One region of the Mesorhizobium sp. M2A.F.Ca.ET.043.05.1.1 genome, then DNA from elsewhere that is predicted to be linked to it. Evidence: predicted binding sites of a transcription regulator. Region 1 holds the regulator's gene; each other region holds the start of a gene.
What was found. The regulator LexA, encoded in region 1, represses DNA repair genes until DNA is damaged. The targets are predictions, from matches to a motif close to TGTTCNNNNTGTGTTCNG.
Positions count from the first base shown of each region.

Region 2: a site for LexA is predicted at 9,397-9,414, ahead of parE (DNA topoisomerase IV subunit B). Genes of this name have one in related genera too.
Region 3: a site for LexA is predicted at 2,247-2,264, ahead of EJ069_RS28800 (helicase-related protein). Genes of this name have one in related genera too.

Region 1 covers NZ_CP034446.1:1,559,285-1,569,692, reverse strand. The annotation lists gene glp (gephyrin-like molybdotransferase Glp) at 1-678, shown strand, start outside; gene EJ069_RS07490 (alpha/beta hydrolase) at 722-1,552, opposite strand; gene kynU (kynureninase) at 1,612-2,859, opposite strand; gene lexA (transcriptional repressor LexA) at 3,314-4,048, shown strand; gene EJ069_RS07475 (ComEC/Rec2 family competence protein) at 4,042-6,510, opposite strand; gene gltX (glutamate--tRNA ligase) at 6,612-8,036, shown strand; gene gltA (citrate synthase) at 8,218-9,546, shown strand; gene lpxB (lipid-A-disaccharide synthase) at 9,618-10,408, opposite strand, start outside.
Region 2 covers NZ_CP034446.1:1,211,923-1,222,330, reverse strand. The annotation lists gene gcvP (aminomethyl-transferring glycine dehydrogenase) at 1-1,260, shown strand, start outside; gene EJ069_RS05780 (hypothetical protein) at 1,365-1,838, opposite strand; gene EJ069_RS05775 (type II secretion system F family protein) at 1,978-2,943, opposite strand; gene EJ069_RS05770 (type II secretion system F family protein) at 2,945-3,910, opposite strand; gene EJ069_RS05765 (CpaF family protein) at 3,915-5,336, opposite strand; gene EJ069_RS05760 (response regulator/pilus assembly protein) at 5,333-6,547, opposite strand; gene EJ069_RS05755 (hypothetical protein) at 6,561-6,833, opposite strand; gene EJ069_RS05750 (type II and III secretion system protein family protein) at 6,838-8,202, opposite strand; gene cpaB (Flp pilus assembly protein CpaB) at 8,304-9,224, opposite strand; gene parE (DNA topoisomerase IV subunit B) at 9,480-10,408, shown strand, end outside.
Region 3 covers NZ_CP034446.1:5,985,251-5,995,658, forward strand. The annotation lists gene EJ069_RS28800 (helicase-related protein) at 1-2,023, opposite strand, end outside; gene phbB (acetoacetyl-CoA reductase) at 2,799-3,524, opposite strand; gene EJ069_RS28810 (acetyl-CoA C-acetyltransferase) at 3,646-4,830, opposite strand; gene phaR (polyhydroxyalkanoate synthesis repressor PhaR) at 5,138-5,731, shown strand; gene EJ069_RS28820 (citrate synthase) at 5,924-7,069, opposite strand; gene EJ069_RS28825 (citrate synthase/methylcitrate synthase) at 7,159-8,259, shown strand; gene EJ069_RS28835 (patatin-like phospholipase family protein) at 8,786-9,916, shown strand; gene EJ069_RS28840 (coniferyl aldehyde dehydrogenase) at 10,041-10,408, shown strand, end outside.

The DNA.
Region 1 (10,408 bases):
GTCGCGATCATCGCCACCGGCGATGAATTGCTGCCGCCGGGCAGCGCGCTCGGCCCAGATCAGATCATTTCCTCCAATGCCTATGGCGTTGCCGCCGCCGCCCAGTCGGTCGGCGCGCGGGCGCTCGATCTCGGCATCGCCGCCGACCGCAAGGAGGCGATCGCCGCGCTGGTCAGGAAAGCGGTACAGGCGGGCGCGGATGTCATCGTCACGCTGGGCGGCGCCTCGGTCGGCGATCACGACCTGATCCATGACGTGCTGACCGGCGAAGGCATGCGGCTCGACTTCTGGAAGATCGCCATGCGCCCCGGCAAACCGTTGATGTTCGGCCGGCTTGGCAATGTCCGCTGCATCGGCCTGCCAGGCAATCCGGTGGCAAGCATCGTCTGCTCGCAGCTCTTCCTGAAGCCGCTGCTTGCCCGGCTCGGCGGCCGCAATTTCAGGCAGGACGTGCGAACGGCCAGGCTTGGCGCCGCGATGCCGGCCAACGATCTCAGGCAGGACTATGTTCGCGCCGTGGTGCGCGAGGACGCCGGCACCCTGGTCGCGACCCCCTTCGGCATCCAGGACTCCTCGATGCTCAGGATGCTCGCCGACGCCAACGGCCTGATCGTGCGCGAGCCCTTCGCGCTGGCTGCGGAGGTTGGCGCCGAATGCAGCGTGCTTATGCTGCGCTGATAGATCGACAACGCCGGTCGTTCATAATCGGCGACGTCGATAGTTATTCGTCCACCAGCGTTCGGGTCAGGGGATGCTCCGGATCTGCGAGACCATCGACGACGTTGAAATGATGCCGACCCGGCTCGACAACTGACTGGGCAGCGGCGCCAAGCCCGGTCCAGATGTTGGCGAGCAAGGCGCTCTGGCGCAGGAACTCCGAGCGCTCGCCACCGCCGACCCAACAGGTGATGCGGGTTCCTTGCACGGGCCGCAGCAGCGCCGGGCTTTCGCTCAACGCTTCCCGCTCGTCGATGTTCAGCGTCTCGTTCAAAGCCGTGAACATCAACGGCCGAAGGTCGTGCAGGCCTGAAATCGAAACGACCATGCGTATGCGTTTCGCCACCATGGCGCCCAGCGGCGAAGTCGTCGTCACCATCCGGCTGGCGAGATGTCCGCCGGCCGAGTGACCGGTCAGCATCAGCGGGCCATCGACCATGGCCGCCGCCTTGCCGATCGCGGCCGCGACTTCATTGACGATGCCGCCGATCCTGGTCCGCGGGCACAGCGTATAGGAAGGCATGGCGACGGCAAAGCCGCGACCGACAGCGCCGGCGGCCAGATGCGACCAGGATGTCTTGTCCGATTCCATCCAGTAGCCGCCATGGATGAACACGACGAGCCCCTTCGATGCGGCAGGCGGAAGGAAGAGATCGAACCGGCTGCGCGGCGCCTCGCCATAGACGATGTCGAGCCGCGCCCTGCCCTGCGCCAACAGCTTTTCGCGAAATGCCTGAGCTGGGCCGTCCCAGGCCGCCGGCCAGCGGTCGCCCCCAGCGATGTTCGCGCCGTTGGCGTAGGCGTCATCCCAGTCGACAATGCGGTGTCCCAGCACCGGCCCCTCCCGCGATCAGATCGATTTCGAGTTGTCTTTGTTCGGCATGCCATTCGAAGTCAGGTGACGGCCTCCTTGATCGCATAGCGCGCCTCCTGCCAGGCGCCCGTGCGCAGGATGTCTTCCAGCACCTCGACGGCGTCCCAGACGTCCCGGTAGCCGACATAGAGCGGCGTGAAGCCGAAACGGACGGTCGACGGTGCGCGGAAATCGCCGATCACGCCACGCTCGATCAAGGCGCGCATCACCTGGTAACCATGCGGATGGGCGAACGACACCTGGCTGCCGCGCTCGGCCCCGTTGCGCGGGCTTTCCAGCTCGAGACCGAAAGCGCCGCATCTGGCTTCGACAAGCCGGATGAACAGATCCGTCATCGCGACGCTCTTCTCGCGCACGGCCGTCATGTCGACTTCGTCCCAGAGATCCAGCGAACCTTTCAGCGCCCGCATCGACAGCACCGGCTGCGTTCCGCACAGGAATCGCCGGATGCCTGAGCCGGCGGCATAACCCTGCTCGAACGCGAAGGGCCGGGCATGGCCCCACCAGCCGCTGAGCGGCTGGCTGATGTCGGGATGATGGCGGGTGGCGGCATAGATGAAGGCCGGCGCGCCGGGCCCGCCATTGAGATATTTGTAGGTGCAGCCGATGGCGAAATCGGCATTCGAGCCGTCGAGATCCACCGGCAGGGCGCCGGCCGTGTGGCAGAGGTCCCAGACGATCAACGCGCCAGCGTCATGGGCCTTGCGGGTCAGGGCCGCCATATCGCGCAACCGGCCGGACTTGTAATTGACGTGGTTGACCAGGATGATCGCGACACGGTCGTCGATCAGTTCCTCGATCGTCGGCGCATCGACGCCTTCGAGCCGCAGCACCGTGCCGGGCCGCGTCGAGGACACCCCCTCCGCCATGTAGAGGTCGGTCGGAAAGCTGTCGCCTTCGGCAACGATCACCGAGCGGTCGGGTCGCATTGCGAGTGCCACATGCAAGACCTTGTAGATGTTGATCGAGGTGGTGTCGCATACCACAGTCTGGCCAGGCGCGGCGCCGATCAGACGCCCGAGCCGGTCGCCCAGCTTGACAGGCATGTCGAACCAGCCGGCGGTGTTCCAGGCGCGGATGAGGTCCTGCGCCCATTCCTGCTTCGCGGCCGTCTCGATCTCGTTGAAGACATTGATCGAAGCGGCGCCCAGTGAATTGCCATCAAGGTATATCACCCCTTCCGGCAGGACGAAGCGATCGCGCAAGGGGCGCAGCGGGTCCGCCGCATCCATCGCCTCGACCTGGGCAAGATCGGGAATTCCCCTCATTGTGCTACCGCCTCCATTTCGGACTCAGGCCGCTACATCCTCCGGCGACCAAGGCGGTTGTCCCATCACCGTCCGCAACCCGGCAAGAACCTTCTGTCCTATGTTAGCTGGTCCATAGACGGCAAAGGCTGAGGATCGGAATCGCAGCCCAGGTTGGCATTTTGAGTTCGTTTCGTTCACGGTACGGCACATGGTTGCGTCAGCTGACTGGATCCCTTCAGCACCTTCGCGACGATGTCGGCTCTCAATTCAGCATAAGGAGAATTGCAAAATCGAGCGGAATCAATGACACAGCCCAACCGGTGGCGGCCGGGCACCGTCCGATGCAACATTCTTTCGCCCACCTTAAGAAATTCATTAAACTTTAAACGGTTGCGGAACACAACTGGAACAGATAGTGTTTGTTCTGGGTTTGTTTTTCTGATTCTGGTTTCGAAACCCGTGGGGGCCGCCAATGCTGACGCGCAAACAACATGAACTCCTGATGTTCATCCATGAACGCCTGAAGGAGAGCGGGATCCCGCCATCCTTCGACGAGATGAAGGAAGCGCTCGACCTCGCCTCGAAGTCCGGCATCCATCGGCTGATCACGGCGCTAGAAGAACGCGGTTTCATTCGCCGGCTACCGAACCGGGCGCGTGCGCTGGAGGTCTTGCGCCTGCCCGACTCGATCGCTCCCGGCCTGAATGCCGCGAAGAAATTTTCGCCAAGCGTCATCCAGGGCGGCCAGGGCAATCTAAGCCGCCAGGTCAAGCCGGCAGCGCCCTCGCGTACGCCGACACCCAGCAATGATGACGACGCCGCTTCAGCGGTGTCCATTCCGGTGATGGGCCGCATCGCCGCCGGTGTGCCGATCGACGCCATCCAGCACCAGACGCATTCGATCTCGGTCCCGCCAGACATGATCATGGGCGGCGAGCACTATGCGCTGGAGGTCAAGGGCGACTCGATGATCGAGGCTGGCATCTTCGACGGCGACACGGTCATCATCCGCAACGCCAGCACGGCAAGTCCGGGCGAGATCGTGGTGGCACTGGTTGACGATGAGGAAGCGACGCTCAAGCGCTTCCGCCGCAAGGGCGCCTCGATCGCGCTGGAGGCCGCCAACCCGGCCTACGAAACCCGCATCTTCGGGCCGGACCGGGTCAAGGTGCAGGGCAAGCTCGTCGGGCTGATCCGCCGCTACTGATCCGGCTGCGAGGGCTTGGCCCTCTCAGGCTTTTCGTAAGGCGGCAGTCCCCTCGCCTCGCGCGCGTACTTCCGCTGCTCGTGCCAGGGCCGGTAAGGCTGCTCGACGGCATATTGGATGGCTGCTCGCGCGGTTGCCGATTGTGGATCGAAGAAGACGGCGGCACTGCCGTCACGCGCCAGTTGGCGCTTGGTGACGACAAGCACGCGCTGATCCCAACAGGGATTGTAGGCCGTCGCATCGTTGATGACGATGAGGTCGGCAAAGCCGCAGGCGGGCCGTGCGCTGTCGCGGTTTTCGGCGAGCGCGACGATCGCGCCGGAAGGATGCCGGCCAATGCAGAGGTCGCCGGTGCAGTAGAAGGGCGAGCCGGGCGGCAGGTCGACCGGGTCGGCGATATCGAGAGCGTCCTTGGCGAATGTCTCGGGCGGCACGATGCCCTCGGCCTTCAGCGCCCGCTTCCAATTGTCAGTGGTGAACTCGTTGGAGCGTTCGCGGTTGACGGCAAGCTCGCCGCCGCCGATCGGCATCGCCACGAGATGCGCGTCCTCCGAGATCAGCACGTCCGGGGTGCGCACATGCGGGATCGCCAGCAGCGCGGCGAGCGCGAAGGGCACAGCGGCGAGCCTCAGCCAGGTGGTGGCCATGGTCGCGATGATGAGCGCGATTGTCGCCAGCAGCACCGACTGGATCGAGATCAATCCCACGGCATCGAGGGGCGAGCGCTCGGAAATCCATGCCGAAATGGCGATCATCGCTGTCAGGCCCTTGCCCATCACATAGAGGAAGGGACCGTCGAAGCCGAACGGCATGGCGAGCGCGCTCAACACGGCGAACGGCATGACGATCAGCGAGACGATCGGCATGACCGCCAGATTGGCGAGCAGGCTGAGCGGCGACACGCGCTGAAAATGCCAGATCGCAAACAGCAATGTCGCGCTGCCGGCGATCAGCGACGTTACGGCCGCGCCGCCCATGCCAACCGCGAGTTTCCGCGACAGGAACGCAAGAAACGAACGCTTCACCGGCGGCGCGGTCGTTTTGCCGGCGCGATAATCGGCAAAGCCGGCATAGGCGCCGACCAGGGCGGCGGTGGCGGCGAAGGACATCTGGAAGCTCGGGCCGACCACTTCATGTGGCGAGACAAGGATGACGGCAATCGCGGAGATCGCCAGGTTGCGCATCGTCAACGCCGCGCGGTCGAAGAGCACGGCGACAAGCATCACCGCAAGCATGATGAAGCTTCGCTCGGCCGCCACCACGATGCCGGAGATGACGAGGTAAGCGGCGATCGAGGCCAGCGCGATCGCCGCGGCGTATTTCTTCACCGGCTGGCGCGACGAGAAATCGGGAAACAGCGCGAAGGCGCCGCGCAGCAGGAACATGATCGTGCCGGCGACCAGTGCCATGTGCAGGCCGGAGATCGAGATGATGTGATAAATGCCGGTCCGTCGCATCGACTCGTTGATCGCTTCCGGAATGCCCGCGCGCACGCCGACAATCAGCGCCGCCGCGATCTCGCCCTCGGACCCGCCGATGCTGCTCCGGATGTGGTCGGCGATCCCTTCGCGCGCGTTTTCCACGGCCGACGCAATGCGCGCTCCGAAGGGTGCCCCCGTTGTCGCCGTCGAAGGCGGAGCTAACAGCTTTGGGTCGCCCAGGAAGAAGCCGCTGCCGCCAATGCCGCTAAAGTAGCTGTCGAAGGAAAAATCATAGCTGTCCGGCCGGACCGGACCGGTCGGCGGCAGCAGCTTGGCATAGCCGGTCAGCATCGATCCGGCGGTCATGCCGGGCGGGATCCTGCGCGCCGACAGCCGAACGCGGTCCGGCGCGTAGCGCAACGTCGGGTGCTCGGTGGATATCAGATCGATGGTCAGCCGCACACGGCCATTGGCCATCGCTTCGGCGGTGACCAGGCGGCCGGTCAGCCGGGTCTGGATTTCGGACCCCAGCATCGGCGTCGCCATCCGCCAGGTCTCCACCTTGGCCGCGAGAAAGCCGAGCGCGCAGAACAGCGATGCCATGAAGACAAGGTGCGCTTTCTGCCAGGAGCGCGACACCGCCGCGCAGACAGCCATCAGAGCCACGGCGGCAAGCGGCCTGTAGAGATCGGGCTCGGTGCTCAGCGAGAAGTAATAGATGACGCCGGCGGCCAGGAACACCGGCACCAGCAGAAAGCCGACGCCGCGGTCGAGCTCAGTGCTGGCAGCGACCGCAACGCTTCGGCGCAGCGCCGGAAGCGAAGCGCGGCCAAACTGTTTGCGGATCCGGCCGCCGACAGCGGTTGGCGAGGCTGGCTGCAGCGCACGACCACCGGGCGGCGGTAACTCGGCGGTCGGATGGAGTTCTGGAAGCGAAAGCGGCGCTTCTTCAGCGGGCTCGGCATGGGCAAACATCAGGCGCTCGCTGACGCCTGCTATCGTTTCCCCGCCCTCCTCCGTGCCCCGGCCACGTCCAGCCATCGGGTCTGCCCCTTGCGCCCCAGACCGCCTATGGTACATGAACGCCGACCGCGCGAAAGCCCGCGCGAAATATGCCGTCTCAGTGCTTCTTCGAGAGTTCCATGTCCGACAAGGTCGTCACCCGTTTTGCTCCCTCGCCCACCGGCTACCTGCACATTGGCGGGGCGCGCACGGCGCTGTTCAACTGGCTCTATGCCAGGCACACCGGCGGCACGATGCTTTTGCGTATCGAGGACACCGATCGCGAGCGCTCAACCGAAGCCGCCACGGCCGCCATTCTCGACGGATTGACCTGGCTTGGCCTTTCCTGGGATGGCGACGCCGTCTCCCAGTTCGAGCGCGCCCCGCGCCATCGCGAGGTGGCCGAGGAGCTCGTGCGCCTGGGCAAGGCCTATTACAGCTATGAGACGCCCGCGGAGCTGGAGGCGATGCGCGAGGCAGCTAGAGCCAAGGGCCTGCCGCCGCGTTACAACGGACAGTGGCGCGACCGCGATCCGTCCGAGGCGCCGGCAGGCGTCAAGGGCGCGATCCGCATCAAGGCGCCGACCGAGGGCGAGACGGTCGTCCATGACCGCGTGCAGGGCGAGGTGCGCTTTCCCAACAAGGATCTTGACGACTTCATCATCCTGCGCTCGGACGGCAACCCGACCTACATGCATGCCGTCGTCGTCGACGACCACGACATGGGCGTCACCCATATCATCCGCGGCGACGATCACCTGACCAACGCCGCGCGCCAGACGGTGATCTACAACGCCATGGGCTGGGCGGTGCCGTCGATGTCGCATATCCCGCTGATCCACGGCGCCGACGGCGCCAAGCTGTCGAAGCGGCACGGCGCGCTGGGCGTCGAGGCCTATCGCGCCATGGGCTATTTGCCGGAAGCCTTGCTCAACTACCTTGCGCGGCTCGGCTGGAGCCATGGCGACGACGAGGTGATGTCGATCAAGGACATGATCGCCTGGTTCGACATCGGCGACGTCAACAAGGGCGCTGCCCGCTTCGACTTCGCCAAGCTCGAGGCGCTGAACGGCGTGCATATGCGCAAGATGGACGATCGCGCGCTGTTCGATATCTTCGTCGCCACTCTGCCCTATCTCGAAGGCGGCCCGGCGCTCGCCGCAAAGCTCGATGACAAGCGAAAGGCGCAGCTGCTTGCCGCCATGCCCGGCCTCAAGGAGCGGGCCAAGACCCTGGTGGAGCTGGTCGACGGCGCGGCCTTCCTGTTTGCCGAGCGGCCACTGCCCCTGGATGAGAAGGCAGCGGGCTTGCTCAGCGCGGATGCGCGCGCGATTCTGCGCGGCGCGCATGGCGCGTTGTCTTCTGTCCAGGGCGAGTGGAGCGCCGCCTCGGCGGAGGCTTCGATCCGCGAGTTCGCGCAGGCTGGCGGATACAAGCTTGGCGCGGTGGCCCAACCACTGAGAGCCGCGCTGACCGGCCGCAGCACATCGCCTGGCGTGTTCGACGTGCTGGCCGTGCTGGGCCGCCAGGAAAGCCTGGCGCGCATTGGAGATCAAATCGATTAGGAGCGGACTGGCCCAAGAAGATTGGCATTGAAAGGTGTGTTTCGCAGTGCAACATTAGGCCTTGGCCCAATCTGGCACGCACCTCCTAAAATGCGGTGGCGAGTTCGCGCATTCCGGTGACTTCGACGTGTCGTTTGCAGGAATTGCCTTGCCGGCATGAGGATACAAAGGGAGTTTGAGAATGAGCGAAGCTGCGACAAAACTGGAACCGGGCAGCAAGGCGCACGAGTCGACCGCCAGGCTCGAACTCGCCGGCAAGACCCATGAATTCAAGGTGCGAAGCGGGTCGACCGGGCCTGACGTCATCGACATCGGCGCGCTCTACAGCACCACCGGCGCCTTCACCTACGACCCCGGCTTCACCTCCACCGCAAGCTGCGAGTCGGCAATCACCTTCATCGACGGCGACGCCGGCATCCTTTTGCATCGCGGCTATCCGATCGACCAGCTTGCCGAGCATGGCGACTTCCTCGAAGTCTGTTACCTCCTTCTCTACGGGGAGCTCCCGACCAAGGCGCAGAAGGAGGATTTCGACTATCGTGTGACGCGCCACACCATGGTGCACGAGCAGATGTCGCGCTTCTTCACTGGCTTCCGCCGCGACGCGCACCCGATGGCCGTCATGTGCGGCGTGGTCGGCGCGCTGTCGGCCTTCTACCACGACTCGACCGACATCTCGGACCCGTACCAGCGTATGGTCGCCTCGATGCGCCTGATCGCCAAGATGCCGACCATCGCGGCGATGGCCTACAAATACCATATCGGCCAGCCCTTCATTTATCCGAAGAACGATCTCGGCTTCGCCGCCAATTTCCTGCACATGTGCTTTGCCGTGCCGTGCGAGGAGTACAAGATCAATCCGGTGCTGGCGCGCGCCATGGAGCGCATCTTCATCCTGCACGCCGACCACGAGCAGAACGCCTCGACCTCGACGGTTCGCCTCGCCGGCTCTTCCGGCGCCAATCCGTTCGCTTGCATCGCCGCCGGCATCGCCTGCCTGTGGGGTCCGGCGCATGGCGGCGCCAACGAAGCGGCGCTGAACATGTTGGGCGAGATCGGCCATGTCGATCACATCCCGGAATTCATTGCCCGCGCCAAGGACAAGAACGATCCGTTCCGGCTGATGGGCTTCGGCCATCGCGTCTACAAGAACTACGATCCGCGCGCCAAGATCATGCAGAAGACCGCGCACGAGGTGTTGGGCGAGCTCGGCATCAAGGACGATCCGTTGCTCGACATCGCGATGGAACTGGAGAAGATCGCGCTAACCGACGCTTACTTCATCGAAAAGAAGCTCTACCCGAACGTCGACTTCTATTCCGGCATCACGCTGAAGGCGCTCGGCTTCCCCACAACCATGTTCACTGTTCTGTTCGCGGTCGCGCGCACCGTCGGCTGGATCGCGCAGTGGAAGGAAATGATCGAGGACCCGCACCAGAAGATCGGCCGCCCGCGCCAGCTCTACACCGGCGCCACCGAGCGCGACTACGTGCCGATTGCGAAAAGGTAATTGAGCGAATAGCGAGATAGCGAGTAGCGAATAGGGAAAGAAGGCAAACCGATAGCCCCACTCGCTATTCGCTACTCCCTATTCGCTCTCTTGATACACCCCATCACCACTTCCGCGGCGATCTCGCCGGAGGGCCGTTCGGTCGCCATGCGCCGGGCAATTTCGGCAAAACCGGCCTTTTGCCAGGCACGCATGCCGGTGTCGGCAAACAGGGCCTCAAGTTGCCGGGCAAGGTTCTCCGGCCGGACATACTGGTCGTAGAATTCCGGAACCAGCGTGCGGTCGGAAATCAGGTTGGGCAGCAGGGCCGACCAAGTCGTCACCATATGCTGCAGCAGCTGGCGCGCAATCGGGTCCAGCTTGTAGCAGGAAACCATCGGAACGCCTGCAAGCGCCAACTCGAGCGACACCGTTCCAGACGCGATCAATGCCGCATCGGCCTTGCCGAAGGCCTGCCATTTGCGCTCCGGCTCGGTGATGATTTCCGGCTTGTCATCCCAACTGGCGACCGAAGCCTTCACCAGCTCGGTGACATGCGGCACTGTCGGCAACAGCAGGCGCAGGCGATGGCCGCGTTGGCGCAGCGCCGACATCGCCTTGCCGAACGGTTCCATCAGCCGGCGAACCTCGCCGCGGCGCGAGCCAGGCAGCACCAGCAACGTCTTGACACGGTCGTCGGAGAGGTCGCGCGGCTGGCTCTGCGCCTTGGCGGCGCCAAGCACGCCAGGATCCCGCGTCAGCCGGTGACCGACATAAGTGCCCGGTGGTCCGCCGAGACGGGCAAGTGCCTTCACCTCGAACGGCAGGATGCAGAGAATGTGATCTACATAGGGCTTCATCGCCACCGCCCTGCCCGGCCGCC
Region 2 (10,408 bases), 350 kb from region 1:
CATTCGGGCGGCTACCGCGCCATGATCGCCGATCTCGAAGCCTGGTTGTCGGAGATCACCGGCTTCGACGCCGTGACCTTGCAGCCCAATGCTGGCAGCCAGGGCGAATATGCCGGCCTGCTCGCCATTCGTGGCTATCACCGCGCGCGCGGCGAAGGTCATCGCACCGTCTGCCTGATCCCGTCCTCCGCGCATGGCACCAATCCGGCGAGCGCCGCGATGGCCGGCATGAGCGTCGTCGTCGTGCGCTGCACCGAGGACGGCAACATAGATGTCGAGGACCTCAAGGCCAAGGCGGCCGAGCATTCGAAGGATCTCGCGGCGCTGATGTTCACCTACCCCTCGACGCATGGCGTCTACGAGGAAGGCGCGCGCGACCTCTGCGCCATCGTCCATGAGCATGGCGGCCAGGTCTATTTCGACGGCGCCAACCTCAACGCGCTGGTCGGCCTCGCCCGTCCTGGCGATATCGGCGCCGACGTCTGCCACATGAACCTGCACAAGACCTTCTGCATCCCGCATGGCGGCGGCGGGCCGGGTGTCGGTCCGATCGGCGTCAAGGCGCATCTGAAGCCCTACCTGCCCGGCCACGTGACGGAAGGCACGACCCATGCCGTGGCGGCGGCGCCGTTCGGCAGCGCCTCCATCCTGCCGATCACCTGGATGTACATCCGCATGATGGGCGCTTCAGGACTGAAGCACGCGACGGAAACGGCGATCGTTTCCGCCAACTACATCGCCACCCGGCTCGCGCCGCACTTCCCGCTTCTCTACAAGGGCAGGCACGATCGCATCGCCCATGAATGCATCCTCGACACCCGCGTGCTCAAGGAGAGCGCCGGCATCAGCGTCGACGATATCGCCAAGCGCCTGATCGACTATGGCTTCCACGCGCCGACCATGTCGTTCCCGGTCGCCGGCACGCTGATGGTCGAGCCGACCGAGTCCGAGCCCAAGCGCGAGCTCGACCGCTTCTGCGAGGCGATGGTCGCCATCGCCGGCGAGGCGGCGAAAGTGGCGAAGGGCGAGTGGCCGCCCAACGACAACCCGCTGGTCAACGCCCCGCACACCGCGGCGGAAGCGCTTGCCGCTGAGTGGAAGCATCCCTACTCGCGGCTCGAAGCGGCCTACCCTGCGGGCGACGCCGATCTGGCGACGAAATACTGGCCGCCGGTGTCGCGCATCGACAATGTGGCCGGCGACCGCAACCTGGTCTGCTCGTGCCCGCCGCTGTCGGAATATCTCGGCGCCGCGGAGTAGCGGCCAGCGTTCATTCGGGCGATTTTCAAGCGCCGGCCCGGCATCGGGCTGGCGCCTTGCTCTCGAATGATGCGCCGCATGAAGCGCCGCCTCGCTTGCGCCAATCAGCCCTTGTCGAGCAGCGCCAGATTGGCGTTGACCAAAGTCTGGTCGGCCATGCCGGCCTTGGCTTCGAGCAGCAGCGCGCGCGCCTTCTTCTTATTGCCGCGCAGAAGCTGCGAATAACCCATATTGTTGACGATCTGCGGCTTGCGGCCGGCGACCTTCAACAATTGCGCATAGGCGCGGTCGGCGAAGTCGAAACGGCCGAGCTCGTCATAGGAAGCGGCAAGCCCCATCCAGGCTTCGGCATTGTCGGATTTGAGCTCGACCGCCTTGCGGAAATGCTGTTCGGCCAGGCCGAAATTCGCCTCGCGGAACTGCGCCTTGCCTTCGACGAGATCATCGGCGCTGACATCCTTGGTCACCGGCTGGATCGCCGTGGTCTTGGTCGTGTCGACGTTGTTGTTCGTCGTGCAGCCGGTGATCATCAAGACGGCCGCCAATGCCGCCGCTGCCTTGGGAAGTCTATGACGCATGCCCCTGCCCCATCGCCCGATTTGCCGGGTCGTTCTTCAGGAAAAGACGATACAGGAGAGCGATTAAGCTTCGGTGCCGAAATGCAGCTAAATTTTGGTTGCCCGCCAAGGATGCGTTAACCAACGCAGGACGCCTGGATTAATGGTGGGCGGTCAGCTTCACAATGATCGGAATAATGGCGATCATCAGCACCACCGGCAGGATGCAGACCGTCACCGGCACCGACATCTTGGCCGGCAAGGCATGCGCCTTCTCCTCTGCCAGCGACATGCGCTTGTGCCGCATTTCGTCGGAGAAGACGCGCAGCGAGCCCGACAGGCTGGTGCCGAGCTCCTTGGATTGCTGCAGCAGCGTCGCGAACGAGCGCACCTCGTCCAGGCTGAGACGGTCGGCGAGCGCCTTCAGCGCGTCGTCGAGACTGCGCCCGGCCCGCAGCTCCAGCGACACCAGGATCAGGTTCTGGCTGAGCGACGGATAGGTCCTGGCAAGCTCCTTGGAGACCCGCTCGATGCCGGCCTCCATGCTCATGCCGGCATCGGAGCAGACGATCATCAGATCCATGAAATCGGGAAAGCCGTTGCGGTATTCGCGCATCTTCTCCCGAACCTTCTGCGTCAGCACCAGGCCCGGCAGGAAATAGCCGCCGGCTCCCGACAGGATGATGAAGGTCCAGCGGCTGGTCATGGTCGACTCGGCGCTGGCCGCCCAGTGGTTGATCAGGAACGCGCCCAACGCCGCGCCGATCATGGTGGCGAAGCGGATCAGGAAGAACATGCCGACGGCGCGCGGCTCCATATAGCCGGCCTGGATGAGCTTCATGCGCAGCCGCGCGACATTTTCCGGGTCGCTCTTGGCATAGAACTCCTGCGCCCGTTTCACCGCCCTCTCGCGCACGGCGCTGGTGCTCTTCTTGGGCGCAGCGTCCACCTGCTCGGCCGGCTGCACCACCTCGACCTTCAGCCGGCGCTTGACCTCGCCACGATCGCCCTTGGCGAGCACAAGCGGCCAGGCAACGGCACCGCCGCCAAGCACCAGCAGCAGCACGGCAACCGGCATCAGCGACGTCGGCGCGAGCGAGGCGAGGAAGCGGATGACGCCTTCCATTTCAGAACCTGAAATTCGACATCTTGAACATGATGGCGTTGCCGAGCAGCAGCCAGAAGATCGCCCCGCTCAGCATGTACCAGGTCTTCGGCTCGCCCCAGACATCCTGGTAGAATTGCGGCATCAGCACCATGATGGCGGTGAACAGAAGCGCCGGCACCGCGGTCAGGATGTAGGCAGACATGCGGCCTTCGGTCGAAATGGCGCGCACCTTGCGGCGCAGCTTGCCGCGCTCGCGGATTGTCGCGGACAGGCCGTCGAGGATCTCGCGCAGATTGCCGCCCGAACTGCTCTGGATCGACACCGCAGTGACGAAGAGCGGCAGGTCCTCATGTCCCACCCGGTCGAACAGATTATTCAGCGCCGACACGAGGTCCGAGCCGTAGGTCACCTCGTCGGCGACGACGCCGAACTCGGTGCCGATCGGGTCGGCCATTTCGCGCGCCACCATGGCGATCGCCACCGGCACCGGATGTCCGGCCTTCAAGCCGCGCGTGATCAGTTCCAGCGCCTCGGGCAACTGTATCCCGAACCGCTTGTGCCGGCGCTTGCGCATGAAGCGCATCACCATCACCGGCAGCACCGGCAGCAATATGAGAAAAAGGATCAGGCCGAACAGAAGCGGCAGGCCCTTCCAGACCGTGAGAAGCCCCAATGCGAAGGCGACCCCCGATGTGATCATCAGGAACTTCGGCAACGGCGTGGTCATGCCGGACTGCGTGCGCAGGACGCGGAAACGGTCGAGGGAGAAGACGGAGCTGCGGCCGTCGATCCCGCGCTCCTTGCGCAGTTGGATCAGCACCTGCTCCTGGCTGATCTTGTTCTCGGCGAGCTTCATGCGGCGGTTGATCGCCGTGCGCTTGTCGCTGCGCCCGGCATAGAGCAGGTAAAGGCCCTCCGCGATCATGATGCCGGTGAGCGCCGCCGCTGCGTATACGACATAGATCGGGCTGAATCCCTCGAACACCGGCCTAGTCCTGCGGCCGGCCGGGTTCGAAATACTTGCCCGGGAATTCGATGCCCATGTTGCGCAGGTCCTCGAGGAAGCGCGGGCGGATGCCGGTCGCCTCGAAGTGGCCGAGGATCTTGCCGTCCGCCTCCATGCCGGTGCGCACGAAGCGGAATATCTCCTGCATCTGGATGACATCGCCTTCCATGCCGGTTACCTCGGCGACGCTGGTCACCTTGCGCTTGCCGTCGGAAAGGCGCGTCAGCTGCACGATGATGTCGAGCGCGCTGGCGATCTGGCTGCGGATCGACTGCACCGTCATCGGCATGCCGGTCATGCCGAGCATCTGTTCCAGACGCGAGATCGCGTCGCGCGGCGTGTTGGCATGGATGGTGGCCATCGAGCCTTCATGGCCGGTGTTCATCGCCTGCAGCATGTCGAAGGCTTCCTCGCCGCGGCACTCGCCGAGGATGACGCGGTCGGGACGCATGCGCAGCGCGTTCTTGACCAGGTCGCGCTGCTTCAGTTCGCCATGGCCCTCTATGTTGGCCGGGCGCGTCTCCATGCGCGCGACATGCGGCTGCTGCAATTGCAGCTCGGCCGCGTCCTCGATGGTGATCAGGCGCTCGTCTTCCGGGATGAAGGCCGACAGGGCATTGAGCATCGTCGTCTTGCCGGTGCCGGTGCCGCCGGAGATGATCGTGGTCTTGCGGGCGTGCACCGCCGCCGCCAGCACTTCGGCCATGTTCTGGGTAATGGCGCCGAACTCGACCAGCTTGTGCAGGCCGAGCTTGTTCTTGGAGAATTTGCGGATCGACACCAGCGGACCGTCGACGCCGACCGGGCGGATCGCCGCGTTGAAGCGCGAGCCATCGAGCATGCGGGCGTCGACCATCGGCTGAGATTCATCGACGCGGCGGCCGACAGCCGCGACGATTTTATTAATGATTCGAAGCAGATGCGCCTCATCCTTGAATGGGATGTGGACCTGCTGCAGCTTGCCGCGCTTTTCGACGAAGCAGTTCTGGTGGCCATTGATCAGGATATCGTTGATCTCAGGGTCTTTGAGCAACGGCTCCAGCGGGCCGAGGCCGACCATCTCGTCGACGATGTCGTCGACCAGCGCATCGAGCTCGGCGATGTTGATCGCCATCCGCTCCTCGCGTGTCTTTTCCGAGACGAATTCATGCACCTGCCGGCGCATCTCGTCCTTGGGCAGCCGCTCGAGCGCCACCAGGTTGATCTCCTCGAGCAGCATGCGATGGATGCGCACGCGCGCATCGAGCACCTTGTTGGCGCTTTTTGCCGGCGCCGCTTCCGGCTTCGGCGGCGCCGGCTTGCGGGTCGTCGGGATGATCACCGCATTGTGCACCACAGGCGCGGGCTCCGGCGCCCGCTGCGGACGAGTGTCGCGGTTCTGCAGGTTGGAAAAGCGAGTGTTCATCCGGCCTTCCTCTTCAGCAGGCCCTTGCTGAGGCCGAACAGCGATTTCGACTTGACCGTGGTCTGGACGGCCTCCTCCGGCAGGATGATCTTCTTCAGGTCGTTGACGACGTTGGCGTTGGGGTCGATGGCGTGCAGCGGCACGCCGCGGTCGACTGCCTCGCGCACCAGCCGGTAATTGTTGGAGATGCCGCCGACGAAATGCTCGCCGAGTATCTCCTGGACATCGGCCTGCTTGATGCCGCTGTCGAACATCTTCTGCTCGAAGCGGTTGACGATGACGTTGGGCTTCACTTCCTTGCCTGCGGTCTCATAGACGGCCTGGATGAGGCGCTGCGTGTGGCGCAGGCACGGCACCGTCATCTCGGCGACGATGTAGAGCTTGTTGGAACCCAAGAGCACCGTCTCGGTCCAGGGGAACCAGGTGCGCGGCATGTCGATGACGACATTGTCGAAGTAAGCCGCCACGAGATCGAGCATGCGAACCACCACATCGGTCTTGAAGGAGCGCATGTCCGAGGGACGTGTCGGCGCCGCGAGCACGCACAGGCCACTCGCATGCTTCGACAGCATCACATCGAGCAGTTGCCGGTCGAGGCGCTCCGGCTGGTTCTCGATTTCCGTGATGTCGAAGCGCGGCTCAAGGTCGAGATATTCGGCGCAGGCGCCCTGCTGGAAATTCAGATCGACCACGCAGGTCGAAGCGCCGCGCGTCACCGAATGATGCAGTTGGAAGGCCGTCTGCAGGGCGAGCGTGGTGGTGCCGACGCCGCCGGCGGCCGGCATGAAGGTATAGATGTGCGACTCGGTGTTCTCTTCCCGCCCCGGCCCCTGCAACGCCCGGATGACCGAGCGCACCAGGTCTGCCGTGGTGATCGGCTTGACCAGGAAGTCGGCGACCTTGAGCTGCACGAGGATGCGCACCGCCGCCGCGTTGAATTCCTGGGTGACGACGACCACGGGAACGCTGCCTTCCAGCCGGCGCATGACGCGCTGCAGCGACTCGATCTCCTCGAGCTTGGCCGCGTCCATGTCGACGATGACGGTGCCGAAATCGGTCTCGAGGGCCTCGCCGCGCAGCTCGTTGATGCTCTTTTCCACCGTCAGGAGCTCGATGACCTCGGAGGTCGCAAAAGCCGTCCGCGTGTCCTGCACGAACGCCCTGTCGGTGGAAACGAGCAGGATCTTCTTGGTCTTGGTAGCAGATGCCATCGTTGTCGGCCGATCAATTCGATGTCGTTGATGATGATGTCGGCGCGGACGCGGCGCCGGCTTTCGCGCCGACGGCGACAGTCTCGGAACCCGGACGTTGAGCCGGCACGAGAAGCCTTGTGTTCTGGACGCCGTACTTCCACGGATCGACCATCTGCATGGCGGTGTTGGATGCCTGCGCGTTGCCGACCCCCGGCGTCACCCCTTCGGTGCGCACATAGTCGTCGCTGGTACAGCCGGCGGCGAGCCCGGTCAGCAAGAGAACAGTCCAAAGGGCGATGCGCATGGCCTTAGTCCTTCGGCAGGTCGAGGAAGTGGCCGGACGTGGCCGATACGGAGCGGGCGGCGCCGCCGTCGGCGAATGCCAGCGGACGTTTCGGCGCCGAGGCGTCCACTTCCTCGGTGTTGTTGAGGAAATAGTCGGCGGTGCTTGCCGGCCGGGTGCCGTCGGTCGGTTCGACCATCTTCTTCGACGGATCGACCGGCTTGACCAGATAAGGCGTGACGATGATCACCAGATCGGTCTCCCGCCGCTGATAGGATTTCGAGGAGAACAGCGGACCGAGGACCGGCAGCTTGCCGAGCCCCGGAAGGCGCGAGGTGAAAATGTCGTTTTGAGACTGCAAAAGGCCCGCGATCATAAAGCTCTGGCCGTTCTTGAGATCGACCGATGTCCTGGCGCGGCGCACGATGAAGGCGGGAATGGAAATGCCGCTGCTGACCTGGATGGAAGCGGACGGGTCGATCGAGGACACTTCCGGCGCGATGTCGAGGCTCACCAGCCCGTCCTTCAGCACCGTCGGCGTGAAATCGAGGCCGACGCCATACTTCTTGTAGGTGACGCTGATCTTGCCATTGTCCTCGGAAACCGGGATCGGGAACTCGCCGCCGGCAAGGAAGCTCGCCGTTTGGCCAGAGCGGGCAATCAGGTTCGGCTCCGCGAGCCGCCGCGCCAGGCCGCGTTCCTCCAGCGCCTTGATGGCGATGTCGATCGACAAGCCGTTGGACAGCAGGCTGCCGATGATCTCGCCCGTTCCGGCAGCCGGCACATCTCCCCCGTCCGGGTTAAGCACGACTTTGCGGTTGCCGATGCCATAAGCGAAATTGGCCGCGTATTTGGCGCCGAGATCCTGTCCGGCCTGGCGGTTGATCTCGACGAAGCGGACGTTGAGCTGCACCTGCTGCGACGACGAGATATTCACCGAATTGATGACTTCCTCATTGCCGGAAAAGCGCGAGGCGATCTTGCTGGCCTTGTCGGCGGCGACCGCGTCCTCGGCCTCGCCCGACAGCACGACGCGGCCGTTTGCCGAGCCCACCTTGATCTTGGCGTCGGGCACGCTGGCGCGGATGGTGCTGGCCAACTGGTCAGTATCCAGCGTCACCTCGATGTCGATGGTGCCGACAAGCTGCTTGTTCTGGTCGAACAGGGCGATACCAGTGGTGCCGAGATTGTTGCCCAGCACATAGAAGGACTTGTCGGTCAGCGGGTTGACGTTGGCGATCTCCGGATCTCCGATGACGATCTGGTAGAAGGCGGCGCTCGTCATGATCGTCTTCGGCTTGCCCTTGGCGACCTTGATCGAGGCGTTCTTGTTCGCCGAGACATAGACGACGTCATTGCCCGCCCTTGCCGGCGCGGCGGCGCCAAGCATAGCTGCCGCGAGCGCGATCGCGCCGAGAAGACGCCATCCCCCGGTCGTCCGAAATGCATCAAACCCGAACATCTTGCCCCGTCCCCGCCGGTCCCCACCGGCTATTGCTGCAGTTCCTGCGGCGGTTCCCGTGAAGGAACCTTGTATTCTTCGACCTTCTCGCCGCGCGTCACGATCACCGTCCTGAATTTCGGCTCGTCCTGGTCCTTCGTCACCGCATTGACGAGCGAGGCCGCACTTGCCTCGGCGTTTGCGGCAACCGAACCGCCGAAGGAAGAGATCGTCGTAAGGCCGCCTTTGCCGGCACTGGCGTCGGCCGCGGACCGCAACGACAGCGACAAGGTGCCGACGGTGCGGGCGAGCGCCACTTTCTGCGCCCCTTCGTTGGTCACCTCGATGGTCACTGAATTGGCGACCTGCGGCTCGGTCTTGCGCTCGTCGGCGCCCTGCCCGACCGAAAGCACCTTGGCGTCGGAGACCACAATCTCGGAGGTCACCGTCGAGCCGGCCGCCCCTTGCGCGTTCTTGGATACTTCCTGGATGTCTCCCGCATCGCGCGTCAGGACGACGTCGACCCGGTCTCCCGGCGTGACGAAGCCACCGACACCGGCAATTTCGTCGGTGCGGATGGTGACGGCCCGCATGCCCGGCGACAGCATGTTGGAAAGCGTGGCGCGACCGTTCGGTCCCGACAGTTTGGTGAGCAGCACCGGTTCGTTGACCTCGATCGGCGACAGCACCACGCGGCTGCCGTCGGCAAACAACTTGTCGATCGTCGGGAAAGCGCCTTGCGGCAGCGAATCCTGCGGCCACGGGATCTCGGCGAGCTGCGGCCGTCCGAGCTCCATTCCATAGCGCAGCGGCGCTTGAGCCACCACGATGGTCTTGAATTCGACCTTGGGCTGCTGCGGAGCTTCGACCGTGACCACCTTGATCTCGGACTGAGCCTTTGCCTGGCTCTTGACCCAAAAATCCGCCGCAAAGATCGAGATCGCGCCGAAGACGGCTGCGATACCGATCATGGTTATGGCCCTGCCCCGCACAACGAAACCCCTGACGCCCGTGGTCTTTTGTTGGTTTGGGCCCCACGCTAGGCGTTAATGTTAAAGAATCAGGAATCCCGTGACCCGCCGATCGCCCTATTTCGGCCGGCTTGGTTATCGAATGGTTTTGGAATAAGAGACAGTTTGATCCCTGAACGGAACAGGAACTCGTTCGCCCGCCAAAAGCGTGGCAGTATCGAGCCGTGATTCGCATTATCGGACGCTAGGCCCAGCATGGACGACAGCAACGATCTCTTCGGCAAGATGGAAAAGCAGGCACAGCCGGTGCGCGCCCCCTCGCGCCCCGCCGATCCGCTGGTGCAGGCCGCGAAGCGCTCGACCGCCGCCCGCGACGGCAGCGAAAGCTACAGCGCCGCCGATATCGAGGTGCTGGAGGGTCTCGAGCCGGTGCGGCGCCGTCCGGGCATGTACATCGGCGGCACCGACGACAAGGCGATGCACCATCTGTTCGCCGAGGTCATCGACAATTCGATGGACGAAGCCGTGGCCGGCCACGCCACCTTCATCGATGTCGAGCTTTCCGCCGACGGCTTCCTGACCGTCACCGACAATGGCCGCGGCATCCCGGTCGATCCGCATCCAAAATTCAAGAAGCCGGCGCTCGAAGTCATCATGACGACGCTGCATTCGGGCGGCAAGTTCGACTCCAAGGTCTATGAGACCTCCGGCGGCCTGCACGGCGTCGGTGTTTCGGTCGTCAACGCGCTGTCCGACCACCTCGAGGTCGAGGTCGCGCGCGGCCGCCAGCTCTACCGTCAGCGTTTTTCCCGCGGCGTCCCGATCAGCGGCCTCGAGCATCTGGGCGAGGTTCATAACCGCCGCGGCACGAGGACCCGCTTTCACCCCGACGAGCAGATCTTCGGCAAGGGCGCGGCCTTCGAGCCGGCGCGGCTTTATCGCATGGCGCGCTCGAAAGCCTATCTGTTCGGCGGTGTCGAGATCCGCTGGACATGCGATCCGTCGCTGATCAAGGAGAAAGACCAGACGCCGGCCAAGGCCGAGTTTCATTTCCCCGGCGGCCTGAAGGACTATCTCAAGGCGACGCTGGGCGACGAGTTCCAGGTCACGCGCGAGGTTTTTGCCGGCAAGAGCGACAAGCAGGGTGGCCACGGTTCGCTGGAATGGGCGGTGACCTGGTTCGG
Region 3 (10,408 bases), 2.3 Mb from region 1:
GCCGGCGCAGCGCGGCGCGGCCCTCCTGATCGAGCGACTTCATCTCTTCGGCGATGTCGCGGCGATTGATCAGGCCGAAATGCTCGACCAGCTGGAACGCGATGCCGCGTGCGATGCCGGTGAGCTGGTCGGCATTCTTCAGATCAACCAGCGGCTTCAGCAGCGACTCGATCTGGAAATTGACGAAACGCTCGGCGCGCGCCGCGACCTTGTCGCGGGCAGGGCCGGTCAGCTGTTCGTCGGCAAGCAGGACAAGGCGCGGCTTCAGCGCCTCGTCGCCGCCGACCAGCGTGCCGATCGGCGCGCCGATCCAGCGCAGGACGCCGTCGGAGCCCAGGGCCAGGTCGCCATTGGCGCAGGCGGCAAAGCGCTCGGCGCGCGCATCGAACTCGGCCGCGAGCGCCTTCTGGGCGGCGATCCGCACCGCCTTGGCGTCCTCGCCGCCGGCGCTTTGGTCGGCGGTGAAGCGGAACCCCTGCAACTCGCCGACATGATGACCTTCGACGAGGACGGTTCCGGTTGGGCTGATTTCGGCTTCAGGCATGGTATTTTCTCTAAGGCGCCGCATGAGGACGGAAGTCCTGCGGTCTACGAAGCGTTTCGTCAACCGCTCATGCAACGCATCCGACAATCTGTCTTCGATTTCGCGCGTCTTTTCCTGCCAGTGTAGCTGATCGGCCAGCCATCCGGGGCGGTTCGAGACGAAAGTCCAGGTGCGGATCTGTGCGATCCGGTGCGAGAGCGTGTCGATGTCGCCTTCCGTCGTGTCGGCGCGCCGCACCTGCTCGGCCATGTAATTCTCATCGACATGGCCATGGCGCGCAAGGTCCATATAGATGGAGGCGATAAGATCGGCGTGCTGGGCCGGCGCGATCTTGCGGTAGTCGGGGAGCGCGCAGGCTTCCCAGAGCAGCGCGACACGCTCCTTGCCGGTGGCCAAGGCGCGGATGTCGCCGTCCTTCGACAGATGCTCCAGCGCCTGCGCGTCGACAGCCGGCAGCGCGCGGGTCAGCCCCTCGACCGGCGCATTGGTCTCGGTCGAGCGCTTGAGAGCGTCGAGGCTGGAAAAATCGAAATCGGCGGTCCGCCATTGCAGCACCTTCACCGGGTCGAAGTCGTGCGCCTCGATCTTGGCGACCAGATCCTCGTCGAACGGGTCGACCTGGCCGGTGACGCCGAACGTGCCGTCGCGCAGGTGCCGGCCGGCGCGGCCGGCGATCTGGCCGAGCTCGGCCGCGCTCAGGTCGCGGTATTGGTAGCCGTCGAACTTGCGGTTCTGGGCGAAGGCGACGTGCTCGAGGTCTAGGTTCAGGCCCATGCCGATGGCGTCGGTCGCGACGAGATAGTCGACGTCGCCGGACTGGAAGATCTCCACCTGGGCGTTTCGGGTGCGGGGCGACAGCGCGCCGAGCACGACGGCTGCGCCGCCCTGCTGACGGCGTATCAGCTCGGCGATGGCATAGACCTCGTCGGCCGAGAAGGCGACGATCGCCGTGCGCCGCGGCAGCCGGGTCAGCTTCTTCGAGCCGGCATAGGCAAGGTGCGACAGGCGCGGCCGGGTCACCACCGATACGCCCTTCAACAGGCGCTGCAGGATGCCATGCATGGTGGCCGCGCCGAGCAGCAGCGTCTCCTGGCGGCCGCGCAGATGCAGGATGCGGTCGGTGAAGATATGGCCGCGCTCAAGATCGCCGGCGAGCTGCACTTCGTCGATGGCGACGAAGGCGGCGTCGGTCTCGCGCGGCATTGCCTCGACGGTGCAGACCGAATATTTCGCGCCGGCAGGGACGATCTTCTCCTCGCCGGTGATCAGCGCCACCTTATGGGCGCCGACCTTCTCGCAGACGCGCGCATAGACCTCGCGGGCAAGCAGCCTCAGCGGCAGGCCGATGATGCCGGTTTCATGCGCAACCATGCGCTCGATGGCGAGATGGGTCTTGCCGGTGTTGGTCGGGCCGAGCACGGCCGTCACGTCGCGGCCCGAAAGGATCAGCGGGTGGGAGTGTTTCGGCTGGATGTTCATCGGCTCGGAAATAAGTGTTTCTGCCGCTTCGATTGTTCAAGCATGATCTTTCTCCGAAAACCGGTTCCCACTTTCCGGGATCATGCTTTTGGTCGGAAGCGCGGCGGCGCCGCCGCGTGTGACAGCCGACACATAGGGATTTAGGACGCCGAGCGAAAGCGGAATGTTCTTTGAGGCAGGCGGGAATCGACGGACCCGGTCAAAACCGCCTGTCGTTAACGGCTGGAACGAGTCTGGAACGAATCAGCGACGAATCGCTGACTCGTTCTGATTCAGGTTTTGTTCACGGCTATATGTGGATTTTTTGACGGTGAGTCTCACCACATGCTGAATCGGGAAACTGGCCCGATTCATGCTTTGCCTCCGCCGGGATCGAGTCGCCGTTAACCTTTGCCGGTGAACGGTCGCGGTCGGTTGGAGACGTGTGGTCAAGGTTATGAATTTGTTGATTTTTCTTAATCGCTTTTAACGATTTGGGTAATTTTTTCGCCCTCCGCCGTTAACTTCTCGGCCAAAGCCAGAACGAATCGGAGACGAATCAGAGATGCAGGAAGTTTCCCGGTTTGTTCACCCCTAGATATGGTGTTATCCACAGCTTGCCCACCGAGGATTCACAGTTTGTCAGAGGGGTTGTGCACAGAGCGCGGCCGGGCCGTTAACTTTTGCGTCCCGAATTGAGGCAAGTTGGAGCGATAGAGCCGCGCTGACGCCGCCGTTCTTCCCTATTCGCTTATTCGCTACTCGCTAACAGGAGCCGCCATGGCGCCAAATGCTGTCAGGCGAAGTACTGGCCGCCATTGGCGGTGATGGTCGAGCCGGTGATGAAGCCGGCCTCATCGGAGGCCAGGAAGACGACGCAGCGCGCGATCTCTTCCGGCTCGCCGAGGCGGCCGACCGGGATCTGCGGGATGATGCGCTCGTTGAGCACCTTCTCGTCGATCGCCTTGACCATCTCGGTCGCGATATAGCCGGGGCAGATCACGTTGACGGTTATGCCGGCGCGGGCGCCTTCCTGGGCAAGAGCCTTGGAGAAGCCGATGTCGCCGGCCTTCGACGCCGAATAATTGGCCTGGCCGGCCTGGCCCTTCTGGCCGTTGATCGAGGAAATGGTGATGACGCGGCCGAACTTGCGGTCGCGCATGCCGCTCCACAGCGGGTGCGTCATGTTGAAGACGCCGGAGAGGTTGGTGTCGATCACTTCCTTCCACTGCGCCGGCGTCATCTTGTGGAACATGGCGTCGCGGGTGATGCCGGCGTTGTTGACCAGAACCGAGACCGGGCCGAGATCGGCCTCGATCTGCTTGATGCCGGCGGCGCAGGCATCGTAGTCCGCGACGGACCATTTGTAGACCGGGATGCCGGTCTCGGCCTTGAATTTCCGGGCCGCCTCGTCATTGCCGGCATAGTTCGCGGCGACCGAATAGCCGGCGTTCTTCAAGGCGGCCGATATCGCAGCACCAATGCCGCGCGTTCCGCCGGTGACAATTGCTACCTTGCTCATGTGGTCCTCCCTTTAGAAATCGACTGAGCGAATAGGGAGTAGCGAATAGCGAGTAGGGGGCGATGTCCCGCCGCGACGCTTTTTCTTCCCTATTCGCTACTCTCTATTCGCTATTGACTGTTCAGATCGCTTCCACGCACATGGCGACGCCCATGCCGCCGCCGATGCACAGCGTGGCAAGGCCTTTCTTCGCGCCGCGGCGGCGCATCTCGTAGACCAGCGTGTTGAAGATGCGGGCGCCGGACGCGCCGATCGGATGGCCTATGGCGATGGCGCCGCCATTGACGTTGACGATCGAGGGGTCCCAGCCCATGCCCTGGTTGACGGCGCAGGCCTGCGCGGCGAAGGCCTCGTTGGCCTCGACGAGATCAAGGTCCTTGACGGACCAGCCGGCCTTCTCCAGCGCCCGCTTCGAGGCGGGAATCGGTCCGGTGCCCATGATCGCCGGATCGACGCCGGCGGTCGCCCAGGAAGCGATGCGGACCAGCGGGGTGACGCCGCGCCGGGCAGCCTCGGCCTCGGTCATCAGCAGCGCGCCGGCGGCGCCGTCATTGATTCCGGAAGCGTTCGCGGCGGTGACCGTGCCGTCCTTGTCGAAAGCGGGCCTCAGCTTGGTCATGGCGTCGAGCGTCGCGCCGTGGCGGATATATTCGTCCTGGTCGACGATGGTGTCGCCCTTCTTGCCCTTGATGGTGAAGGCGACGATCTCGTCCTTGAACCTGCCGGCCTTCTGCGCGGCCTCGGCCTTGTTCTGCGAGGCAAGCGCGAACTCGTCCTGGGTTTCGCGGGTGATCTGGAACTGGCGGGCGACGTTCTCGGCGGTGTTGCCCATGTGGTAGCCGTTGAAAGCGTCCCACAGGCCGTCCTTGATCATGGTGTCGATCATCTTGTAGTCGCCCATCTTCACACCTGCGCGCAGATGCTCGGCATGCGGCGACAGCGACATCGACTCCTGGCCGCCGGCGATGATCACCTTGGCGTCGCCGGCGGCGATCTGCTGCATGCCGAGCGCGATGGCGCGCAGGCCCGAGCCGCAAACCTGGTTCAGTCCCCAGGCCGTGGTTTCCTTCGGCAGGCCGGCATTGATCGACGCCTGGCGCGCCGGGTTCTGTCCCTGAGCGGCGGTCAGCACCTGGCCGAGGATGACCTCGTCGACCTCCGCGGCTTCGACGCTCGCGCGGGCGAGCAGTTCCTTGATGACCACGGCGCCTAGCTCATGCGCCGGCGTGGCGGCGAAGCTGCCGTTGAAGGAGCCGACCGCGGTGCGGGCGGCGCTGGCGACGACGATTGAATTGGAAGCGGCCATTTTCTTCTCCAGACTTCGAGGTGTCGTATTTTAGGCTATCGTTGAAGACTTTTCTTGCCCGTTCAATGATCTGAGTCAAACCTGAAATGGGCATGGCCTCCATGCGCGGCAAGCAGAGCACGCGCCGGTCGCGGTAAACGTGACGTTGGCCGCGCGGCGGATTTTGCAATGGCTGTGCAGCATTAATTGATGCCGCAGTGCACAAACCACTTGGAATTGTGACGCTTTTGCGCGTATCCTTAACAGAAGGCGCAATCGTTACCGGCCGCTTACTCCTAGAGGTGCCGGTGTCCTGGGGAGGATCCGGATGGCCGCAAAAGACGACCCGATCGTCATCAAGAAGTATGCCAATCGCCGGCTCTACAACACCGGCACGAGCACCTATGTGACGCTCGAAGACCTTGCCGAGATGGTCAAGAAGGGCGAGGAATTCACGGTACAGGACGCCAAGACCGGCGACGACATCACGCATCCGGTGCTGACGCAGATCATTTTCGAGCTGGAGAACAAGGACGGGCAGAACATGCTGCCGATCCCGTTCCTGCGCCAGCTCATCTCCTTCTACGGCGATCAGATGCAGATGATCGTGCCGAGCTTCCTCGAACAGTCGATGATCGCCTTCTCCAAGGAGCAGGAGCGGTTTCGCGAGCAGATGAAGGGCGCCTTCGGCAAGACGCCGATGGACATGATGAAGACGCCGATGAAGGCGCTCGAGGAACAGACGCGCCGCAATGTCGAGATGTTCCAGAACGCCATGCGCATGTTCACGCCGTTCCCGCCCGCCGGCAGCAATGCCGCGGCCCCGGCCGAGCCGCCGAAGAAGGAAGAGAAGTCCGACGATCTGCAGGAATTGAAGGCGCAGATTGCGGCAATGCAGCGCAAGCTCGACACGATGTCTTAGGTTGCGTTGATATTCAGGTGAGGCCGGTCTGCAAATAGCGGCTTTCTGCGCTTCCGGTGCTCACGTACTTTAAGTACGCTCCGCTCCGGTTCTCGAAAGCCACTATTTTCGACTCGGCCTGACCTGAATCTCAACACAACCTGGCGCGCTTCATCCTGACTGTGAGGCGCTACATGTTACCATCAGTCCCCTTCATCCCGCGCAAATAGGCCCGTCATAGCGGGCGCGGGGCCGAATGAGCCTGTTGCTGGTCACCTGCTCGATGGCATGCGCCGTCCAGCCGACGCTGCGGCCGAGCGCGAACAGGCGGAAGGGCGCGTCGGCCGGCAGGCGCAGGCTGCGCGTTATAGCAGCCAGGGCAAAATCGATGTTCGGATGTAGGCCGGTCGCCGCAAGGACTCCCTTGCGAAGGCGCGACAGCCCTTCGTCGATCTCGAGGCCGGAGAAGACGCCCTCGGCGCGCGGGTCGCCTTCCGGATAGAGCGGATGGCCGAAGCCGGGCAGCGGCCGGTCATGCGCCAGCCAGCGGGTGATCGCCTCATCAGGACCCAGCCGCTCCGCATCCTCGACCAGCGCGATCGCCGCGGCACCCGCGCCGCCGTGGCGCGGGCCGGTGAGCGTCGCGAGACCTGCGAGCAGGCAGGCGGCGATCGGCGCGCCGGTCGATGCCGCGACGCGGGCGGCGAAGGTCGACGCGTTGAGCTCGTGGTCGGCCAAAAGCACCAGCGCCTTGCGGATGAGGTCGGCGCCATCGGCTTCCACCGACCAGCCTTGCGCCAGCCGCATATGCACGGGTTCGGAGCCTGGCGTCGCGCCGAGCGCGGTGGCCAGCGCGCTGGTCGCGGCGGCGCCGTCCTGCTGCAGCATGGCCGGCCTGCGGCCGAGTGAGGGCCAGCCTTCGGCCGCAAGCGCCGAGAGCCGGGCGAAGGCGGTCGGCGTGCCGCTTTGCCGGGCGGCCGAAGGAGTCAGCGATGCGAAGGACACCGGACGGCCGGAGGCCCACAGCAGTCCGGCGGTCTCCTCGAGCGTCGCCGTCGCCGAAAACTCCACCGCGTCCTTGCCGCGGTAGATGAGGCGGCCATGCAGCACCGTCGAGATCGAGGTGGCGATGGCCGGCTCGCCCCAGGCGATGGCGCTTTCGGCGATCGCCCGCGGGCTCCTGCCTCGGTCGCGTCGCGTGGCAAGTGCTGCGATGTCGTCGGCGCGGTATTGGCTGCGGCGCGGGTCGGCGTCGTCCGGCCTCATGCCGACGCGACCACGGCTGACATAGGCATAAAGCGTCTGCGGCCGGACGTTTAGCCGCTCCAGCGCTTGCTCCCGCGTCAGCCACTCTGTCATTTGCCGCCTTATATTGATTATCTTGATCAAGATTGATGCATTGATTGCACAGCATTAATTGCAAGGCGCAAAAGGTCAAGGAGACGATCATGGCGAATGGGCTCGATGATGTTGTGGCGGCCGACACGGTGCTTTCCGATGTCGACGGTGCGGGCGGGCACCTCACCATACGGGGACATTCGCTGGCGGAACTCGCCGGGCGCTGGCGCTACGCGCAAGTGGTGCGGCTGCTGTTCGACGGCTTCTTCGACGATCTCCCCGGCGATGCCGAACTGGAGAAGGCGATCGGCAAGGCGCGGGTGGAGGTATTCGATCGTGTGAAACCGTTGCTTGCGCAGCTCGCGCCGCTCGACATCTACAGCGGCATGCGGGCCGGCATGGCCGTCCTGCCGGACGGCGACGGACTTGCCGACGCGCTGCGCTTGATCGCGGCGCCGGCGGTGCTGACGCCGGCCCTGCTGCGCCTTGGCCGAGGCGAAACGCCGATCGCTCCCGACCCAAAAGCCGATCATGCCGGCGATATGCTGCGGATGCTTGCCGGCACCGTCTCGCCGGCGCTCGCCAAGGCGCTGGACAGCTACCTGGTGACGGTCTGCGACCACGGGCTCAACGCCTCGACCTTCGCGACCCGCGTGGTGGCGTCGACACAGGCCGGGCTGACCTCGGCGATCCTGGCCGGGCTCGGCGCGCTGAAGGGCCCGCTGCATGGCGGCGCGCCGGGGCCGGTGATCGAGATGCTCGACGCCATCGAGGCCAGCGGCGATGCGACCGCCTGGCTCAGCGACGAGATCGCGCATGGCGAGCGCATCATGGGCTTCGGCCATCGCATCTACCGCGTGCGCGATCCGCGCGCCGACGCGCTGAAGGCAGTGGTGCGGCAGCTTGGTTCCCGCAACGAAGCAAGCAGCAAGAAGATGGGCAGCCGGCTGGCCTTTGCCGAGACGGTGGAGCAGGCCGCGCTCGAAGTGCTCAGGATCGCCAAGCCGCAGCGTTCGATCCAGACCAATGTCGAATTCTACACCGCGCTTCTGCTCGAAGCGGTCGGCTTCCCGAAAGAAGCATTCTCCAACGTCTTCGCCGCCGGCCGCGTCGCCGGCTGGATCGCGCATGCCCGCGAGCAGCAGGCTACCGGACGGTTGATCCGTCCGCAGTCGCGCTATGTCGGGCCGGTGCCAGATTTGGTGGCCTGAGCTTGCGGCTGCTCAGTTCCGCGACAGCCTTCTCTGTTCCCTGCCGGAATGCTGAATTTTGCCGTTCGTTCGGTGACCACTCGCAACGTTCGCAATTGGCCGAAGCCTATCGAACGTCGTCATCCTAGGGCGTAGCAGGAGCGAAGCTCCGTCGCGAAGACCCTAGGATCCATGCCGTAACCTCAGTCGAAGAGCGCAGCGGAGCAGAATTCTGCACCGTTGCAACGCTTCAAAGTCATGGCATGGATCCTAGGGTCTGCGCCGCGTCGCTTCGCTCCTTGCTTCGCCCTAGGATGACGACGCGATGGTCGTTTCGGCCAATCTTCAACCTGCGAGATCTGCCAACGGAAGCATCTGTCAGGCATCAGACGAGAGCCTTTCATGACCGAAATTTCATGTGATCACGCTTGTGTGTTCGTGTTCTTGCCTTGGTCAGCCCTTATATGCTGCACTGCAACATAGACTGATCGCAGCTGCTTCGCCCCATGACGCAAGGGCAGGCCAGCGCATCAAGACAAGGAACGCCATGGCGAAGAACGGCAAGGCGGAGGAAAAGAAGAAGATCAACGTCGCCCTCCAGGGCGGCGGCTCGCACGGCGCCTTCTCCTGGGGTGTGCTTGACCGTCTGCTCGAGGACGGGCGGCTGGAGATCGCGGCGGTGTCCGGCACCAGCGCCGGCGCCATGAACGCGGTGGCGCTGGCCGACGGTTTTGTCCGGGGCGGCGTGGAAGGCGCGCGAAAGAAGCTCGACGATTTCTGGCGGGCGGTGGCCTCGAAGGGCCGTTTCAGCCCGGTGCAGCGCATGCCGTGGGATGTCGCGTGGGGCAACTGGTCGATCGAGAACACGCCGGGCTATCTCTTCTTCGACACGATGTCGCGGGTGTTCTCGCCCTATGTCGCCAATCCGCTCGGCCTCAATCCGCTGCGCGACGTGGTGGCGAAGGAGATCGACTTCGGCAATGTGCGCGCCTGCAAGTCGATGGAGCTGTTCATCTCGGCGACGAATGTCGAGACCGGACAGCTGCGGGTTTTCTCCGACGGCGAGATCGACCTCGACACGGTGATGGCGTCGGCCTGCCTGCCGCAATTGTTCCGCGCCGTCGAGATCAAGGGCGTGCCCTATTGGGATGGCGGCTATGGCGGCAATCCGGCGCTCTTTCCGTTCTTCAAGGCGGCGGCTACCGAGGACGTGCTCCTGGTGCAGATCAATCCCGTGGTGCGCGAAGGCACGCCGAAAAGCGCCAACGAGATCCAGAACCGCATCGACGAGATCACCTTCAATGCCGGCCTGCTGCGCGAATTCCGTTCGATCGCCTTCGTCAAGGAGCTGATCGCGGCCGGACGGCTGCCGCATGGCGAATATCGTGACATCCGCATGCACCGCATCGATGCCGACGAGGCTTTCAAGGACCTCTCGGCCTCGTCCAAGGTCAATGCCGAATGGGCTTTCATCGCCTATCTGCGCGACCTCGGCCGAAGTGCTGCCAGCGACTGGCTGGAAGAGAATTACGACGCCGTCGGCCAGCGCGCCACGCTCGATCTTTCAGGCGAGCTCGACGACGGCTTCAAGCCGTTGCGCGGCCCGGCGCCGGGGCGCCGTGTGAAGGAATTCCTCGCCGCGCACATCAAGCCGGAGTCGGCCCGGCGCCGGGCTTAAGGTCTTCCATGCCTGTCAGCAAGTCCGTCCCAGCTGTCAGCATCTTCCGCAACGGAACCGGCGGGGCGCTGGATCATGCCCGCGGCGCGATGTAGTCTTACCTGAACGTAAAGGGGAGGTTGCGATGCTGCAAACGAGGCAGAACGCTCTTGGCGTCCGGTTTGAAGCGCAATGCCGAGCCTTCGAGAAGGAGCCGTTCCCGACGCTGGATGTGCGCAAGGACCGGCTGAACCGCCTGCTGGCGCTCACCGAAAAGCATGAGGCCGAGATCTGTGCTGCGATCGACAGCGATTTCTCCGCCCGCTCGGCTGAGGAAACGCGGCTTGCCGAATTGTTCGTCGTGCGCGCCGGCATCAGGCATGCGCTGTCGCATCTCAGCGCCTGGATGCGCGAGCGCCGCGTCGCCACCAGCCTGCCGTTTATGCCGGGGCGCAACCGCCTCTTGCCGCAGCCGCTCGGCGTCGTCGGCATCGTCTCGCCCTGGAACTATCC